DNA from 3 places in the Pseudobacillus sp. 179-B 2D1 NHS genome. Region 1 is predicted to be linked to each of the others. Evidence: riboswitches for the same ligand, from Rfam matches in the RefSeq annotation. Region 1 holds a riboswitch; each other region holds the start of a gene.
The links. A riboswitch is a leader RNA that binds a small molecule or an ion and turns the genes downstream of it on or off. The one in region 1 is predicted to bind cyclic di-GMP.

Region 1 (5,666 bases):
TGGTTCAAATTTTTGGAAACAAATTGGACTCTCTCTGTCATTTCAGAAATAGAAGCATCAATTTTTTCAAACATTGCTCCTGTTGTCTGAATTTGACCCATCCCCTTCCCAACTTCTATGTAACCAGCTTCCAAGGAATGAGCAACCTCAGATGACTCTTGTTGAACATCTGAAACAATAGCTGTAATGTCTTTTACAGAGTGAGAGACTTGGACGGCTAATTTGCGTACCTCAGCTGCAACAACAGCAAACCCTTTTCCATGTTCACCTGCCCTTGCTGCTTCAATCGCAGCATTTAACGCCAATAAATTCGTTTGTTCAGCAATGGCCTGAATGACTGCTACTAATGATGAAATTTCTTGTGATTGACGATCAAGTCCTCTTACTCTTTCAACAGAAGCCTGCATAATTTTGTCAATCTCTCTCATCTGATTGACAGAGGAACTCATTAAGCGTTTTCCCTCAGTAGTTAATTCTGAAACAGCTTTTGAGGCTATATAAATGTGTTCGCCGCTGCTATTTGCTTCTTGAACCCTTTCAATATAGCTGGCCATGACCTCTGAAAGGTCATTTACCTCATGGGCCTGGGATTCGGCTCCCGCCGAAAGTTGTTGCATAGTAGCTGCTGCCTGCTGGCTGCCCGCTTTCACTTCACTAGCCGCCTCGGTCAGCTCTCCACTTTGACTGGTTACTATTTCAGATGTAACGGTAATTTTCTGGATTATATCCTGTAAGCTCTCGAGCATTTGATTCATAGCCGAGCTGAGCTGGGCAATCTCATCTTCCCCTTCATAATTACTTTTCTTGATCTGTAGATTCCCCTCCGAAATACTGTCGGCCATCTCAACCACCCGGTTCAAGTGATGTCTCACCAGACGATTGATCATAAAAACAGCTGCCGAGCCAATGGCTGCAGATAAAATAATGGAGAAAATTAATACAGTAATCGATTCATTCAAACTATGCTTTGCTTCATTAGACGCTAACTTTCGCTGTTCATTAATCATGCTTTCCAATTCTGCCAGCTTTTCGACCGTTTCACTTCTCAAAGCCTGTGTTCTTTGTCTGGCGAGCAATGTCTCTAATTCATCTCCACTTTTGACAGCAGGTATAACTTTATCATGGAAAACCTTACTTACTTCTTTATTATTTCCTTTAATCCACGCAAAAACCTCTTCTTCTTTCTCTGTTTTAATTGCTGCCTCTAATTCTTTTTCAAGCTTAGTAAAGGCTTGTTTCCTTTCCTCAAATCCTTTGACAAACCGCTCGTCAGGGTGATTAATATAATCCGCAATTCGAATGTCTTGTTCGCTGAATAAAGAAGCCATTTTTGTCATTTTGATAGCTCGGTCTCCCTTTTGCTCAAGAGCGGCAATATTCTCTTTAACATCTACCAGCTTTACGTAAACAACTATGGCAGAGAGACAGAAAAGTAGAATAACCACTCCTAAAGCCAATCCGTACTTTTTTCCAATACTTAAATTTTTTAGCAGCTTCGATACCAAGACTTCCCCCTCCTTCTGTCTTTACAAAAATAAAAGAGCTCCTTTCGTCAACGTAAATCCAAAAATAACTTTACGCGGACGGCCAGAAGAGCTCTTTGTAAAAAAACAGTTCGGCAGCCCGGCCATCATGGTACATTCCATGTTTTAGACCTGTGGCTTTGCGTCCCCGACTTTCATCGAGTTTGCCAGTATAGATAATATAGATAAATAGTCACATATCCCTTTTCTCAATCATATATAATTTTACCAATTTAAGCAATTATAACTATTTGTTCTATTCTGTCTTTTTCATAAGTAATGTGGTAGTTCCATCCACTATATAATCTAATCAAGTGAGATAGTTGAGAAAAACAGCGCCAATCAAAAACCAATTTATATAAGTACATGCATATGAGTATAAATTACTAAATCAGTTACAAAAGGAGATAAAATGAAGAGTGGATAATAAAAAAGGTTCAGCATATCATTATTAGCTGAACCTTTTCTCTCGTAATATTATTTCCTTACACAACAAAATAGTAAATGATTCCACGCTATCCACCAGATATCTCCTTCATCCGTTCTGTTACTTCCATAAACCATTCTTTCTGATTTAAATCCACTGTTAGTCTAGCTAAATCAAGAAGTTCATCCGCTGTTAAATCGTCATTCATCAGTGTCAACTGATGATAGCTGTATCTGTGTTCTCCAACTGGCTTTCCATTTCTGATCACAAACACCATCGCACCATGGTAGCTTGCTTCCAATACAAATCCAACGGCATTTCTGTTTTTGATTTTTACCCAAGCTCCTGCTTTATACAAGTTAATGCCCCCATACCCCGCCTTCCGCGAGTTTGTTTTCCCGTCTAATTCCCGCGACATGATGAGCAGCACAAACGAAAACATGATTTACACTATTATATTCAGCTGGCGCTTTCAATGACAACCTGGCTATTATATTTCATGCTTCTATTGAACAATTCATTGACAGCCTTGTTTTTAATCCCCTTATAACTGTTCCCTTGTAAAAGTTTTTCTTATACATATAAAGACAAAGAAATAGAGATGCAGTCTTTATCCTGCACCTCTATGGAATCATCAGCTAGTTGCTTCAAGTGGATCTTCAGCTGCTGTATTTTGTTGTTTCTTTGTCTTGTTCTCTAACTTCTCCAGCCGTTCAATCTCCAATGCTTTCGGGATAGAAATCCAGTAGCATAGAAGAATCGCCAAAACAGCACCAAGAAACTTACCGAGCATTACTGGGATAATAATTGTCGGCTGGAAGTTAGCTGGAAATGCCAATTGATCCCCGATCATCCATCCACCTGAAATGGCATAAGCAATCGTTAATACTTTATCTTTTGCTGGCATGTCTTTAATAATTTTAAAAAGTGCCAGAGGATTGGCTGTGGCTGCAATTACCCCTGCGCTGCCGATGCTGCTTAAACCGAGCAGCTTGCCGAAGAATTGCAGCGGCTTTGCCAAATACTTTTGAATGGCATAAACCATCGGGAAAGCTCCTGCAAGCATAATACCGATATAACCGGCAATTTCCAGTCCTCTAAATTGATCTTTTGCATCGGCAATAATTGGATCGAATCCCCAATGGCCAAATATGGCAGTAAATACGCCGGTAAAATATTCGACGATCGTACATGCCAGTACGAGTTTCATAGCTGTGCTCATAAACCACCCAATGGCCATAAAGCCTTTGATCATCAGATTAGGAAACATTCTCAAACCGACAGCAATAAATATTCCAACCGCCGTTAACGGAATAAGATTAATTAAAATTGTCCCAATAGACATGGACAATTGATAGGTCGGCTCAGCCGTCGTGCTGATTGTGTCCCTGATCTTCGTTTCTGTCAGTGCCAAAATGCTCGTTGTAATAAAAACGCTAATCGGTACAGTCAAAACGCCGGACATCATTCCAAGCGCTAAATATTTATGATCGCGCTTTTGCAACATAGCAAGTGCAACAGGGATAGTAAAAATAATATGAGGCCCCATAATAATACCGTTAACAGTGGCAATAATCCAATTTTCACGATCACTAGCCAGCACATCAGCCAGCTGATAGCTCCCCATGTCGCTTGAAATAAGGGTAGTGGCGGCCATAGCTGGATCAGCCCCAATTGCAGAAAAGAGTGGACCAAAAGCAAATTCAATAAACTTTGATAAGTACGGAATTGATGCTAATGTAGCAGCAATCGGAATAAAAATCGGTCCAATTGTGTGAATCCCCTGAATGAACTCTTTGCCCATTCCTTCTTCTTCGTTGCGCACAGCTGCGATCGCTCCGATAATAACAAAGGCCATAATTACATAAATCACATAAGTACCGAGATGCTCCATAGACATTCTCCCTTTCAGTTGCAAAGTGGTCGTGCGGTTAAAAATTTCCACACCAGTAAAATAAATACATAAAAATGCTTTTTTAATATTTGCAATTTTTATGCCTGAATTCACAAAAAAGACAAAATTTAGTTAATTTTTGTTTCTTTTTCGCTTCTATTCCTCCCCCTCATTTCTTAAATCATCAGTAAAGAAGGCGTTGTTCAACAGCAGCTGCTTCTAAAAGTTTTTAATAATAGACAAAATAGCGCTTTCATTTTTTGAGTGTTTTTTATGAATTCATGCATAAATAATTCATTTCTTCATATTTTTTGTCACTTTTGGTTACTTTTACTCTCTTTCTGTCATGATTCTTGGGAAGTTATTTCACTGTGTTCATTACAGAATAAATAGAAGGCTGCCCAACACCTTGTTTTGGGGCAGCCTTTCTTTATTTATTATTCAAATTTTCGTATCCCACTTAACCTTTTGAAAGGGACTATGCCGAGAGGAGAGCAATTTTATGATCGCAGGCTCCTGTACCATAATATACTGTGGATTCTTTAATTGAGCACTGTCCACAAATTGTACACCAATCGTATAAGCCGTAATGTATTCAAGCCAGCTTGAATACGAAGATTGAGCGAGACGTGCAGCTTTCAACATATAGTCGTAAGCTTCTTCTGAATCTAGATAACCCACTTTCCAGCCAAATCTGCTTAACACAATACAAAAGGCATAATCAAAGGCAGCTATATTTTGAGGTGACACTCTTCTAAAATATTTATTAGTAAAATCTGCTTGTTTCTTCAACTCTCCGTCATCGGGCAGTGAATGGATACCCGGCTGGCGATTGTCCTCCGAAAAAATGGTCAATTGATTTTGAAGCTGGCTAAACTCCTCTTTTCTCCCAGCATCTATTAGCCAGTCAAGCACTCTCCTCATGCTTTCATGGTCGCTGACATCCCATTGTTCCAACGTTTTTCTCATTTCCCTCTTTTTGAACCCATACCTTTGATTAATCGCGTAATAGTAAGCAAACTTTCCACTGAAACATACAGCCGTCAGTGCATACAAGTAACGATGAGTCCTTCTTTGTTGTCTTGAAATACGCAATACCATCTTTCCCCTTCTCCTCTCAATAACGGGCGGCCCGCCAGGACTTCCATAATTCTCTTACAACTCGCCATGTTGTCCAGATAAAAAACGCAAACCATGCATAGGCTCGAAAATCAAGAAAACTTAAGTCGATACTGTCTGTAAAAAGAGAGAAAAAAAACACCAAGGTAAATAATAAAGGATTTATGTATACAGCATTTTCAAGTTCTAGCCAACTATAGACCAGCAGGCCAAGAAGAAACAGAATTTTAATTTTAGGAAGGTAGAGGAAAAGGAAGGAGATGTTTTTGAGCAAACTAGGTTTATTCAGTTCTTTGCTCAGTTCCCTTGCAGAAGGGCGCTGCCTCCTCTTTTGTTCTCTTTTGTTCTCTTTTGCCATGAAGGCATGAATGCTTGCTAAATAAGAGATCGCTTCGCTGTCATAAGCTTCCTTTTTCTTTATTCGTTTAAATATATCTCTTGATTCGTTCAGCTTTCCCTGTTCGTACAAACTTTTGCCGTAGATACTAAGTGTGTCAAGATGATCTGGCAGGAAAGAAAGAATTTTTTCGCATTGTGCAGCGGCTTCTTGCAAATGCTTTGATTCATAAAGAACGTAAGCAAGCATCACCTGTGCGTCTATATCATCAGGGCTGATCTTCACCGCCCGGGCAAGTGCCTCTATGGCCTCCTTCATACGGCCCGTCCGAGAAAATAGACTTCCCTGTAAGCGGAGAAGTTCAGG
Region 2 (5,666 bases), on a different contig from region 1:
GTTCATGGACAAAAGGTTTTTATTCACAAAATAACAGTCCCGCTTGCTAAAAGCAGCGGGACCATTCCTACCTTCATAAAAATGGGGCACTTTAAAAATCAGCGCTGAAGAGATGAATTCATCTGTTGGTTCTGTTGATTTTGCTGGTATTGTTGAGAACTCAATTGCTTCAATTGTTGCTGAGACTGATCAATTTGTTGAGTCATTTGGTTTAGAATGCTAAACGATTGCAACGTTTGTCCCACGCTCCCTAGCATTTGTGCAGCTTGTTGAACTGTTTGCTGAAGCTGCTGGAACGTCTCTTGTTGCTGACTTTGAGCTTGTCTTCTAAATTGCTGCATCTGTTGGAGCAATTGGGATGCTTGCTCGTTTTGCATAGTAGCAGGCTGGTCGATAGAACCTAATTGTTGTTGAGAACTTTGGAGTTGGTTCAAGGCAGTGGCCATAGAATCTAATTGGCTTCTTAAAGGCGCCAATTCTTCTCCAATCTCTTCTTCAAATTTTCTTTCCGCTACTCTTTCAGCTACTTGTTCAGTTACCTCTTCAGATGTTTTTTTAGCCATTATAAAGTCCCCCTTTGTTAAATTCGGCACATTTTCCATCACCAAGTCATCCGTCCTGTTATCTGCTCGTCCCTTTTTTTCTGTAGAAACAAAATGAATAACAGCAAGAATAACCAAGCCGACGATTAATAGCGTAAGAATCAAATGTACTACCTCCTGGGCTGGCGACTATGTGCTGCTTTTGAAACACAATGATATTATGGACTTTGCAACCGACTCTTATTAATACCAATGATTCCTTTGGAAGTCATTAAATAGAGAGATCATTTACTTTTTTTAACACATGCATTCCACTACTCCCCACTCTTATATGAACCGATTCCTTTTCCACTAACTTTATCATGAGAAAAAGCCTTGCTCACTAAGAGCAAAGCTTTTATTGTTTATATGAGAGGAAGCATATGCCTATTTATCCTTCTTGTTGCTCTATTGTTGCAATGGCAATGGAAAGCCCTTCAACCACTCCTTTAATGTAGGACTCTTTATTAATGTTGTCCTTCTTTAAGGCTATTTCAATCTGTTTGTTCTCATACAAATCCTTTGCATTTTGCAACATTTTGATGACTTCGTTTTTATCCATTGACAATCCTCCTATCTTACCCATGTTGTTCATTTCTACTAGCAGTCTAATCGAGTACAAATTAACCCTCGAAGGCAGCCACCTTCTGTAACTTATTTACCCACCAAGCAAGCTGTTTAATCCTCCATCGGGAAAAAATAAGAAATGAGTTAAACATTTAAAAATTCGTCTAATCTTTCCTCTGCCGATTCATTATTTGCAGGCAACTCCGTTAAAATATTTAGCATCAAATTCTTTTCAGCCATCTTCTTTAATGCGTCAAATACATTCGGCTTATAATTTTTTAGCAGCGTCATAATTTCAGCAGCCGGCAATGGCACTTTAGATCGAATCTTTAAGAAAGACCACAAATAAGCGACAAAATCGTGAGCGGCATCGGTGTTATCCGGATGTTTTTTTAGTAAATCATAAAATCGTTGAATGCTTTTTCTTAATTCTTCATTTTCTTCCATCAATTTCGGTCCCTACCTTTTATTTGCGTAATCACCCAAATGAGGAAGTCTTTCTCATTTGGCAGCCCGGCTATCATTGTCTGTAAACTTTAGACCCGTGGCTTTGCGTCCTTATTTTTCAATAAGTTTGCCTTTTCATCAGAAACAATTTAATCATACAATAAACAAGGGGATGATGAAAAACATAACCCTTGCTCTTTATATTAGGTAACACGTTCAGCCATTTTTTTCAATTCCTTTGCACGTAAAATAATAAATGCAGTCATGTATTTTTCTAAAAATAACTTATCAGCTATAACGCCCAGTATACCAAGTGGAGACTTATATTGAAACGTATCTATCATTAATGTGCCATCCGCTTTTTCAACAAATTGATGTATATGCTTAAAAGAGTGAAAAGCTCCATGTACCATTTCATCTATGAATTTATTCGGCTTCTCCATAAATGTCACCTGGGATGTCAGCCTTTGCTTAATACCAAAGTGAACGGCTTCCCAAATAACAATATCTCCTTCCTCCAACATTCCTTCGGTTACGCCCCCAACCGCTTTTTCGTTTGTCTGATGTGTCGTTTGTGTATGTACCTTTACATTCCTCGCCAGATCAAAACATACTTCAATCGGTGCTTGAATAAATTGTTCATGTATAATAACAGGCATTTTCCTTCTCCTTTTGAGGCCTGGCTTATGGTTACCCCTTTTGACAGTGGCCTATGGTCATGGCAGAAAGGTTTTCTCCCTATGGCCTAACAATGTGAAACCTCGTATCTCCAAAGCCACATTAGTCAATTCTCAGCTGTCCACTTTTCCCGGTCATAAAAGACTAAATCGAAATGGAATACTGTCTTTAAGCTACTGACATGCTGCAATATAAACAAACGTTCATCCCCAAACAAAAGCGACATGAGTTTCAATCTCTTTTAGTTTAGACGCCAGCATGTCGCCAATCAATAGAATTAAACTCTCGAAAAGACATTCCTGTACCATTCAATAAAGTTGCACAAAGTAATTCTTGATCTATCCCCTTTGTCTATTCTTGATAAATTTCGTTGATCATTAAATATGGTACGTTTCTCCATTTCATCCTTATATAAAGGATAACCTGGCTTATTGTTAGACTTACCTGATCGTTGTCCCCATGTACTTATTTTGCAAACTAATTTTGAATCTGCGAATAAAGAGGATGGAAGAAAACAGAATAACTACTTTACAACAATAAGCTGCTAAATAGAGGCAAAAAAGCAGTTGAAAGAGCCCTCTCTTTAACTGCTTTTCTGGGAGCACCAGCCCCTGCTTCAATGATCATTAGTTAATAAAATAAAAAGCTGTTCCATAAGCCGGATTTCCGTCTTATAGAACAGCTTTTTCATTTAAATAAACAAGCTGGCCTACTAAAAAAGCTCTTTTCTTTTTACTTAAGAATCATTTTCTTATCTAGTGTTAGCTGTACCTCTTGTTCATTTGTATTGAAAATTTGTTTTTTCTTCATTTTGAAGTGATAAACCACGTAACAACCAATAAAGAAGGCTCCGCCGCAATAAAGCGCCATGCGCTGCGCAGGATCAAATGCCAAGCTAATCATGACGATACAGTTGGCAGTCAAAGCAATGATCGGCAGTACCGGATAAAGAGGAATTTTAAACTTTAAGTCTTCCACTTTGCCGCCCTGGCGGATATACGCTCTTCTGAATGCAAGCTGGGAAGCTGTAATAGCGATCCAGCCAATTTGCGCTCCTAAGCCTGCAAGGGAAAGCAGCCAAACAAATACAGTCTTTGCCGCTACTACACTTGAAAGCAAAGATAAACCGGCTATTGCAAGTGTGATGAGCAAGGCATTCATCGGTACCCCTCTCTTATTTACCCTTCCTAACGCTGGGCTTGCCATCTTCTCTCCGGAAAGAGAGTATAGCATGCGTGTCGCAGCATAAAGACCAGAGTTAGCAACCGATAGAAGAGCGGTAAGAATAACGAAATTCATTATATCCGCTGCATAAGGAATCCCGATGCTGTCAAATATAACGACGAATGGGCTTTCAATGACTCCCGCCTTTTCCATAGGAATCATGCCTGCAAGTACAAAGACAGATAGCACGAAGAAGAAAAGTGTTCTCCAAACTGTTTGTCGAATGGATTTAGGAATGGTTTTCTCAGGATTTTCACTTTCCCCGGCAGCGATCCCAATTAGTTCGGTACCCTGGAAGGAGAAATTCACGGTAATCATTGTTATTAGCAAGGCGGATATCCCATTAGGGAAAAGCCCCTCGGCATAAAAGCGCGAAAGAAATGGTGCCTCTTCTCCACCTTTCATATCAATTAAACCAAACATGGCAGCTCCGCCAACTATGAGAAACACAATAATGGCTATCACTTTAATACTTGAGAACAAAAATTCTGCTTCAGCAAACGCTCTTGTTGACAGGGCATTCAATAAAAAGAGAAGAGCAGCGAATATAGCACACCACATCCAAACTGGTGAATCAGGGAACCATCTCAACATGAGCTGGCCTGCCGACAAAAATTCTAACGCAACAGTCACTGCCCAGCCAAACCAGTAAAGCCATCCAATAGAGAAACCAGTCGCGGGGCCAATAAATCTCGTAGTATAGGTTTGAAATGAACCTGAGACCGGCATGGCAACAGACAATTCCCCGAGGCAAAGCATGGTTAAATACATGATGAACCCGCCCACTAGATAAGAGAGAATCGCACCGGTCGGTCCAGCTTCATGAATAGTATAACCTGATCCAAGGAAAAACCCTGTACCAATACATCCTCCCAGAGAAATCATAAATAAGTGCCTTGCTTTCATGCTTCTTTTTAATTCATGTGTTTGGTTTTCTCCTGACTTCATTCAAACTCTCCTTTAGCTTGTTATTTTGAAAACGATTTCGTTTTTGTATAGGAGTTATTCCATTGATTATTACGATTTTGCGGGCCCTTTATCTTTTTTGATAAACTGCCCGCAGAAAAATCTATGATTCTTGCTACATAAAAGATTGACTAGCTTTATAGAAGCTCATGGCTTTCTTGGTTGTTAAGCTGCTTTATTTAAATTACAGCAATGTATCTCCCAATAAGGAACTTATCAATGCAACAGCCGCTGCAGCCGTTTTGTTGTGCTCATCCAGGATTGGGTTGATTTCTACAAACTCTGCTGAAGTTACTATGTTAGCCTCTGATAACATTTCCATGGCTAAATGGCTTTCGCGGTAACTAATCCCTCCAGCTACAGGTGTCCCCACTCCAGGTGCATCCTCTGGATCAAGCCCGTCCAAATCAAGCGATAAGTGCACGCCATCCGTGCGTTCTTTTAAATAAGCGATCGTTTCTTCCATCACGGCAGTCATGCCTAAACGGTCGATTTCATGCATTGTAAACACTTTAATGCCTGTTTCCTTGATCAGTTCTCTTTCTCCCGGATCTAAAGAGCGAGCTCCGATAATAACCACGTTTTCAGGCTTTACCTTTGGAGAAAAACCGCCAATATTCGTTAGGGAAGGATGTCCCAGTCCCAGACTTACCGCCAAAGACATTCCGTGAATGTTTCCTGATGGAGAAGTTTCTGCGGTATTTAAATCGCCGTGGGCGTCATACCAAATCACCCCCAAATTTTCAGGGCGCTTCGCTACACCTGCCAATGTTCCAATAGCAATACTGTGGTCTCCCCCTAAAACCAACGGAAACCGGTCCATGCCAATTACCTCATCTATTTTTTGTCTCAGTGCCTCATTTCCCTCTGCGACAGCGCTTAAATTTTTTAAGTTATGATCTGTATCAGCTTTCGTTTTTTCTTTAATCTCGACCTTTATGTCTCCTTCGTCGTGGACCATGTAGCCAAGATTTTCAAGTCTTTCGCTTAACCCGGCATAACGGATAGCACTTGGCCCCATATCTACGCCTCTTCTCGTTTGGCCGAGATCCATAGGAACACCGATGATTGAAATTTCTTTTCTCATACTTCATTCTCCCTGTTCAAATTTTCTCACCTAGTGTAAAGGAAAAAAATAAATGACTCAACTCGACATTTTTCTTAATATTTATACGATTGAAATGTTTTTAGAAATTACAGCTA
Region 3 (5,666 bases), on a different contig from region 1:
ATATCGTAAGTCTGAGGAGTTTATTAAAAAGTAAACATCACATTAAGGTAGCAAAAATACCAAAACAGGCATGGATTAGCAAATCCATGCTTTTGTTTGGTCCACCACCGAGCCGCTGTCTCCAAAATTAAGGCCCTATTTTTTAGGATTACTTGCGGCTAACCTCCCGCTCTTAATAGTTGTTACTTAAGTAACAACTTATGGAAGTATATCAGCTACTCATGGAAAAAATCAACAGATTTTGCTAAAATACCAGTTACAAAGGTAGCGACTAAGGTTGTGTTGGAGGGCTTATGAAAGAAGACATTTTAGAAATATTAAAAAATCTAAATTTTACCGAGTATGAAGGGAAAGCATATCTTACTTTGTTGGAAGAATCGCCATTAACTGGCTATGCAGTAGCAAAAAATTCCGGTGTACCACGCTCAAGAATTTATGAAGTTCTGGACAGTCTTACCATGCGTGGAGACATTCTGGTTAGTCCTGGAAACACACCACAATATACACCTGTTCCTGCAAAAGAGCTAATTAAAAGCCGTCGAATGAAGGCAGAAGAGAATTTTGAAATGGCAGAAAAGTCATTAGCGGAGTTTGAACGTTCTGCAAATGACCGTGAAAACATCTGGAATATCACGGGACGCAATGAAATACTTGATAAGGTAAAAGCTTGTATAGCATCTGCAAAAAAAAGAATTCTCTTAGAGATTTGGAAAGAAGAATTTGAAGAATTGGAGTCTGAACTAAGACAGGCAGCAAAAAGAGGAGTTAATGTAACGATTATTATTTATGGGGAAATCGTCTCTGATTTTGCTAATGTTTACCTCCACTATATGGGTCATGAAATTACGGAAAAGTACGGTGGACGATGGCTAGTTATTAGTGGAGATGATTCAGAAGTAGTAGCAGGTATTGTCTCACTGGAGAAAGATAGCCGTGCAGCCTGGACGATGCATGTAGGCTTAGTCATGCCCATTACAGAATTCATGATTCACCATTTGTATCTCATGGAAATTATGGAGAAACATAAAGATCTTTTAGAAGAAAGTTTTGGGAAAAAACTCGTCAATTTACGCCGCAAATTTTCTATCCATCCGAATTTTAAAAAACATTACGTGGACTAAATTTATACTATTATTGTTTTATACAATATAAGAACAAAAGCATTACTTCATAGCAAATAATGCTTTTTTCTTAAACTAACAGGTATTAGAGTTCACAGGCGCGAGCAGCTTCAACAGCCATTGAACTTCAACAATTGGGCGCGACTGCTATGCGATACAGGTAGAAAATGAGCAACTTTTTATAAAAATGAAAATAAGGCTGCTGAATAAGAATCTATTTTTGATCAACCTTTTTCCAAAACATGATTTTTGTATATGCTGCTCAATAAAATGCACCAAGATATTTTTGGTCAAATTTTATTCCAATCTAGCACTACATCTGCTCATGATCGACTCATTTTTAAATTTAAGTACATTAGCTTGAATGTATTATTGTAAACTCTCCAAATTATGTACCTTAAAACAGAGGTTTGTACGATTATTAACATCAAATTTTTCGTAAAGGCTCTGTATATGTTTTTTTATAGTATTTTCACTAATAAATAGCATGTCGGCAATTTGTTTATTGGAATATTCCTTTTTCACGTAGCGCAACACGCCTCTCTCTAGGCGTTAAGGAATTTCCAAAGAAACCGTTTTCAATAACCAGTGCTCATGCAATCTTTGCGCTAAATACCTCAATATAATTTCAAGACACATAACCTCAGTTTTATTAATTTCTTTTTTATTTTTTGAAGTAACAAAGTCCACCAATCCAACAACTCTATTATCCTTTACTAAAAATATTCCTGTGTTGTTATAGAATCCATATTTGTCATAAAGCTATTAAAATACTCACTTTTTTCATAGTCTTTTTTTGATTGAAGATCGAGAAGCCCAATTACACGGCGCTTGGGGATAATGTGTTTTAGTTTGTAAGGAACTAATTGATCCATTTCAAAATAATTGTCTAAATAATCTTTAGTAATGGGGGTACCCCTTATTAGAAATAAATGTATTTTTATGATCAAGGATAAATTAGAAAATGATCAAACCTTTTATAAAATCCAAGCTTAAATGTTCTGAATAGGAATTCACTTTGATAAAACTTTTTCAAAATGAATTCCTAATTACGATAATCTTTTTAGTGCTAAATCTGTCGAGGGGAGGGAGTATTTTACTTCTTCTATATTTTCCATTTTTTATTGACTGTTTAGGCTAAAAGAACTATTATGTTCGTAAGAAGTTATTCAATTAAGCCATTTACTACTTAATATAATAGTCATATAGAGAAGCGATGAACAGCCATTTATATCTGGGCACTTGAATGGCTTGGAGCGACTAGTGCAACCGACTCTTTTCTTAGAGTCGGTTTTTTGTCGAATGGGTTTTATTTAACTTAAACATTATATATTTCATAGAGCTGGAGGAAAATAAATTGAAAAAAGCACCTGTTACACCGGATCTTTCTGAAATTTCTCACTTGATAGAGCCATTAGATGAAAAAAATAAACCAATTGAAGCCTTGTTAAAAGAGTTAAGAGATGTCAAATATGCACTGGATCAGTCTTCTATCATTGCTATCACTGATCAAAAGGGAAGGATCTTTCATGTAAATGACCAGTTCTGTAAAATTTCCAAATATAGCCGAGAAGAATTAATAGGTCAAGACCATCGTATTTTAAATTCAGGCTATCATTCTGGGGGATTTTTCAAACAAATGTGGGCTACAATTGGATCAGGAGAAACCTGGAGAGGAGAGGTGCGGAATAGAGCGAAGGATGGTTCTTTTTACTGGGTAGATACGACGATTGTTCCATTTTTAAATGATCAGGGAAAACCATATCAATATGTGTCGATCCGAAATGATATCAGTTCTCGAAAGAAAATGGAAGAAGAAATGCGAAGAAGCGAGGAGAAATACCGTTTAATTACGGAAAACTCAGCTGACTTGATTTCAATTATTGACAAAGAAGGAAACTTTCAATACATTTCTCCTTCTCATATAACAATACTGGGGCATGACATGTGTGAACTAAAGTCTAACCAGCTCTTCAAGTGGATTCATGAAGAAGATCAAAAGATTTTATACACTGAATTAAGATTGCTAGCTAAAAAGAAAAAAATGTCTTCGCAGATAGAGTTTCGTATTAGAACGAGCAGAAATCAGTATAAGGATATGGAAGCAAGAATTAGTCCCATTATGAACGGGGACAGAAAAGCAAAAGATTTCGTGTTTATCATGAGAGACATAACCGATCGGAAAAAGTCGGAAAAAATGATTTATCATTTAGCCTATCATGATACTTTGACCGATCTGCCGAACCGCAGATTGTTTATGAAGCATTTGCGGGAGGAGATTAAGAAAGCAAAAAGTTCCTCTTCTCAGCTTGCTGTAATGTTTATTGATTTAGATCGATTCAAATTTGTGAATGATTCATGGGGGCATGAGAATGGCGATTTCATTTTAACTAAAGCAGCCGAGCGTATTAAAAAGTCACTTCGTTCATCGGATTTAGTTGCCCGATTAGGAGGCGATGAATTCACTGTACTGCTAAGTGGCATATCCAAAATAGAAGAACTGGAGCGGCTGGTGGAACGGATTCATTTAGACTTCCAAGAACCGTTAGAAATCGCCGGCCAGATGTATACACCTTCCTGTAGTATCGGTATTGCGACCTTTCCGCAAGATGGAGAGAAAGCTGGTGAACTGTTGAGCAAAGCAGATACCGCTCTTTATTTTGTAAAAGAACGAGGCCGGAACGGATATGCCTTTTTCGAAGCAGAAATGGAAGAAAAGTCATTGGAGCGTATTTTATTAGAGAATGAGTTGAGAAAAGCGATTCAGCTTGAGCAGTTTCATATTGATTATCAACCGAAAATAGATCTTTCAAAAAACATATTAATTGGAATGGAAGCGCTCGTGCGTTGGAATCATCCAGAACTGGGGAAGATTTCTCCCAATAATTTTATTCCCTTGGCTGAAGAAACAGGAATAATTATCCCTTTAGGGGAATGGGTACTGCGCCGTGGGTGTGAACAAAATAAAGAATGGCAAGATAAGGGTTATACTCCGCTAAAGATATCCATCAATTTGTCTGCGCGCCAAATCTCGGACCCTGATATTGTAAGGAAAATTGAAAAGATTCTAATAGAAACCAGATTGGAGCCGAAATGGCTTGAGATTGAAGTGACAGAAAGTGTATTTGTTAATATTGAAAATGCAATAACTATTTTACAACAACTTAGAGATTTGGGGATTCATATCTCTATTGATGACTTTGGAACAGGGTACAGTTCATTTAGCTATATTAAGCATTTACCTGTCGATACGCTGAAAATTGATGCTTCGTTCATTCGGGATATTCATCAAAATAAGGAAAGTCAGGCTATTGTGCAAGCTGTCTTGACACTTTCACAAACCCTTGGCATCAATGTGATTGCAGAAGGGGTTGAAAATCAGGGACAGCTAAATGTTCTGAGAGAGGATGGCTGTCTCCAAGGGCAAGGTTTTTTATTTAGTAAGCCTTTGTCTAGTCAGGACTTTGAAGAGTATTTAAAAGAATCTGCCAGAGGTACGGGAATTAAGAGATAGATTAAAGAAGATGCATTAACGACAACGAGCAGCTATATAAGGATTGAGGGAGGAAAAGTATGAAGCTTTTTTCAAAGAAAACAAAGTCATGGATGGACTATTTGGATAATTCTGCGGCAAAAGAGATATCTACAGTAGGAGAAAGGGTGAAAGAACGGCTGGCATTTATGGGAGTCAGCCAAGAAACGCTGGATCATGTGAAGGAAGCTCTGCCCATTCTTCTTCCTTACAAAGAAGAAATAGTGAATCAATTTTACGAGCATATTACTTCTGTAGATCACCTTAAACAAATGATCACAGAACATTCTACAGTTGAGCGCTTAAGGCTGACAATGGAAAGGTATGTTGAGCAGCTCCTCCGAGCGGACGTTGATAAAGAATATATACTGACGAGAATCGTGGTTGGCCAGGTGCACAGCCGCATCCATCTGACAGCAGAACACTTTATTGCTGCGCATCATCTGCTGATTCAAATTATGACAACAATATTGATGGAGAAACTCCATCCGCATCCTAACCAAATGATGAAGATAGTTCTTGCCGTTCAGAAACTAGCAGCCTTCGACCAGCAGCTTATCGTTGAGGTTTACATGGAAGAAACATTTAAATCTTTTCTATTTGGTGTTTCTGACATGCTCAATGACATGACACAGCTGAATACAACAAAGCAGCTGATCACAGAAATGGACAATATAGTGAAGGAAAGTCATAATGTTACAGCTGCTGCCGAGGAAGTGAGCGCCTCTATTATGGAAGTAGCCGATCATTCCGTCAAAGTAGCTGAAAGAACAGATGAAGCCGTTCAATCGGCTGAGCAAAGCAAACAGGTTATTAATGAAGCCTTACAGGATATTCAAAAAGTGGGTCATGTCTACCGTGATGTGACGAGACAAGTCAATCAACTAAATGAGGAAATTGAGCAAATTCAAAGTGTAGTAAAAGTGATTCAAGAAATTACAGATCAAACGAATTTACTTGCTCTAAACGCGAGTATTGAAGCAGCGCGTGCCGGAGAACATGGAAAAGGCTTT

Region 2: another riboswitch for cyclic di-GMP. It lies ahead of ACH0BF_RS24005 (hypothetical protein); the one in region 1 lies ahead of ACH0BF_RS03735 (HAMP domain-containing methyl-accepting chemotaxis protein).
Region 3: another riboswitch for cyclic di-GMP. It lies ahead of ACH0BF_RS22945 (sensor domain-containing protein); the one in region 1 lies ahead of ACH0BF_RS03735 (HAMP domain-containing methyl-accepting chemotaxis protein).

Annotation. Positions count from the first base shown of each region.
Region 1 is NZ_JBIQDP010000002.1:292,563-298,228, forward strand. It holds gene ACH0BF_RS03735 (HAMP domain-containing methyl-accepting chemotaxis protein) at 1-1,505, opposite strand, end outside; cyclic di-GMP riboswitch class I at 1,615-1,702, opposite strand; gene ACH0BF_RS03740 (hypothetical protein) at 2,039-2,308, opposite strand; gene eutH (ethanolamine utilization protein EutH) at 2,585-3,844, opposite strand; gene ACH0BF_RS03750 (DUF1266 domain-containing protein) at 4,286-4,945, opposite strand; gene ACH0BF_RS03755 (tetratricopeptide repeat protein) at 4,962-5,666, opposite strand, start outside.
Region 2 is NZ_JBIQDP010000043.1:16,236-21,901, reverse strand. It holds gene ACH0BF_RS24015 (hypothetical protein) at 99-707, opposite strand; gene ACH0BF_RS24010 (hypothetical protein) at 973-1,143, opposite strand; gene ACH0BF_RS24005 (hypothetical protein) at 1,293-1,595, opposite strand; cyclic di-GMP riboswitch class I at 1,653-1,737, opposite strand; gene ACH0BF_RS24000 (SRPBCC family protein) at 1,799-2,254, opposite strand; gene ACH0BF_RS23995 (amino acid permease) at 3,006-4,445, opposite strand; gene rocF (arginase) at 4,648-5,550, opposite strand.
Region 3 is NZ_JBIQDP010000036.1:14,123-19,788, forward strand. It holds gene ACH0BF_RS22935 (TrmB family transcriptional regulator) at 294-1,121, shown strand; gene ACH0BF_RS22940 (response regulator transcription factor) at 1,491-1,658, opposite strand; cyclic di-GMP riboswitch class II at 2,323-2,405, shown strand; gene ACH0BF_RS22945 (sensor domain-containing protein) at 2,479-4,635, shown strand; gene ACH0BF_RS22950 (methyl-accepting chemotaxis protein) at 4,695-5,666, shown strand, end outside.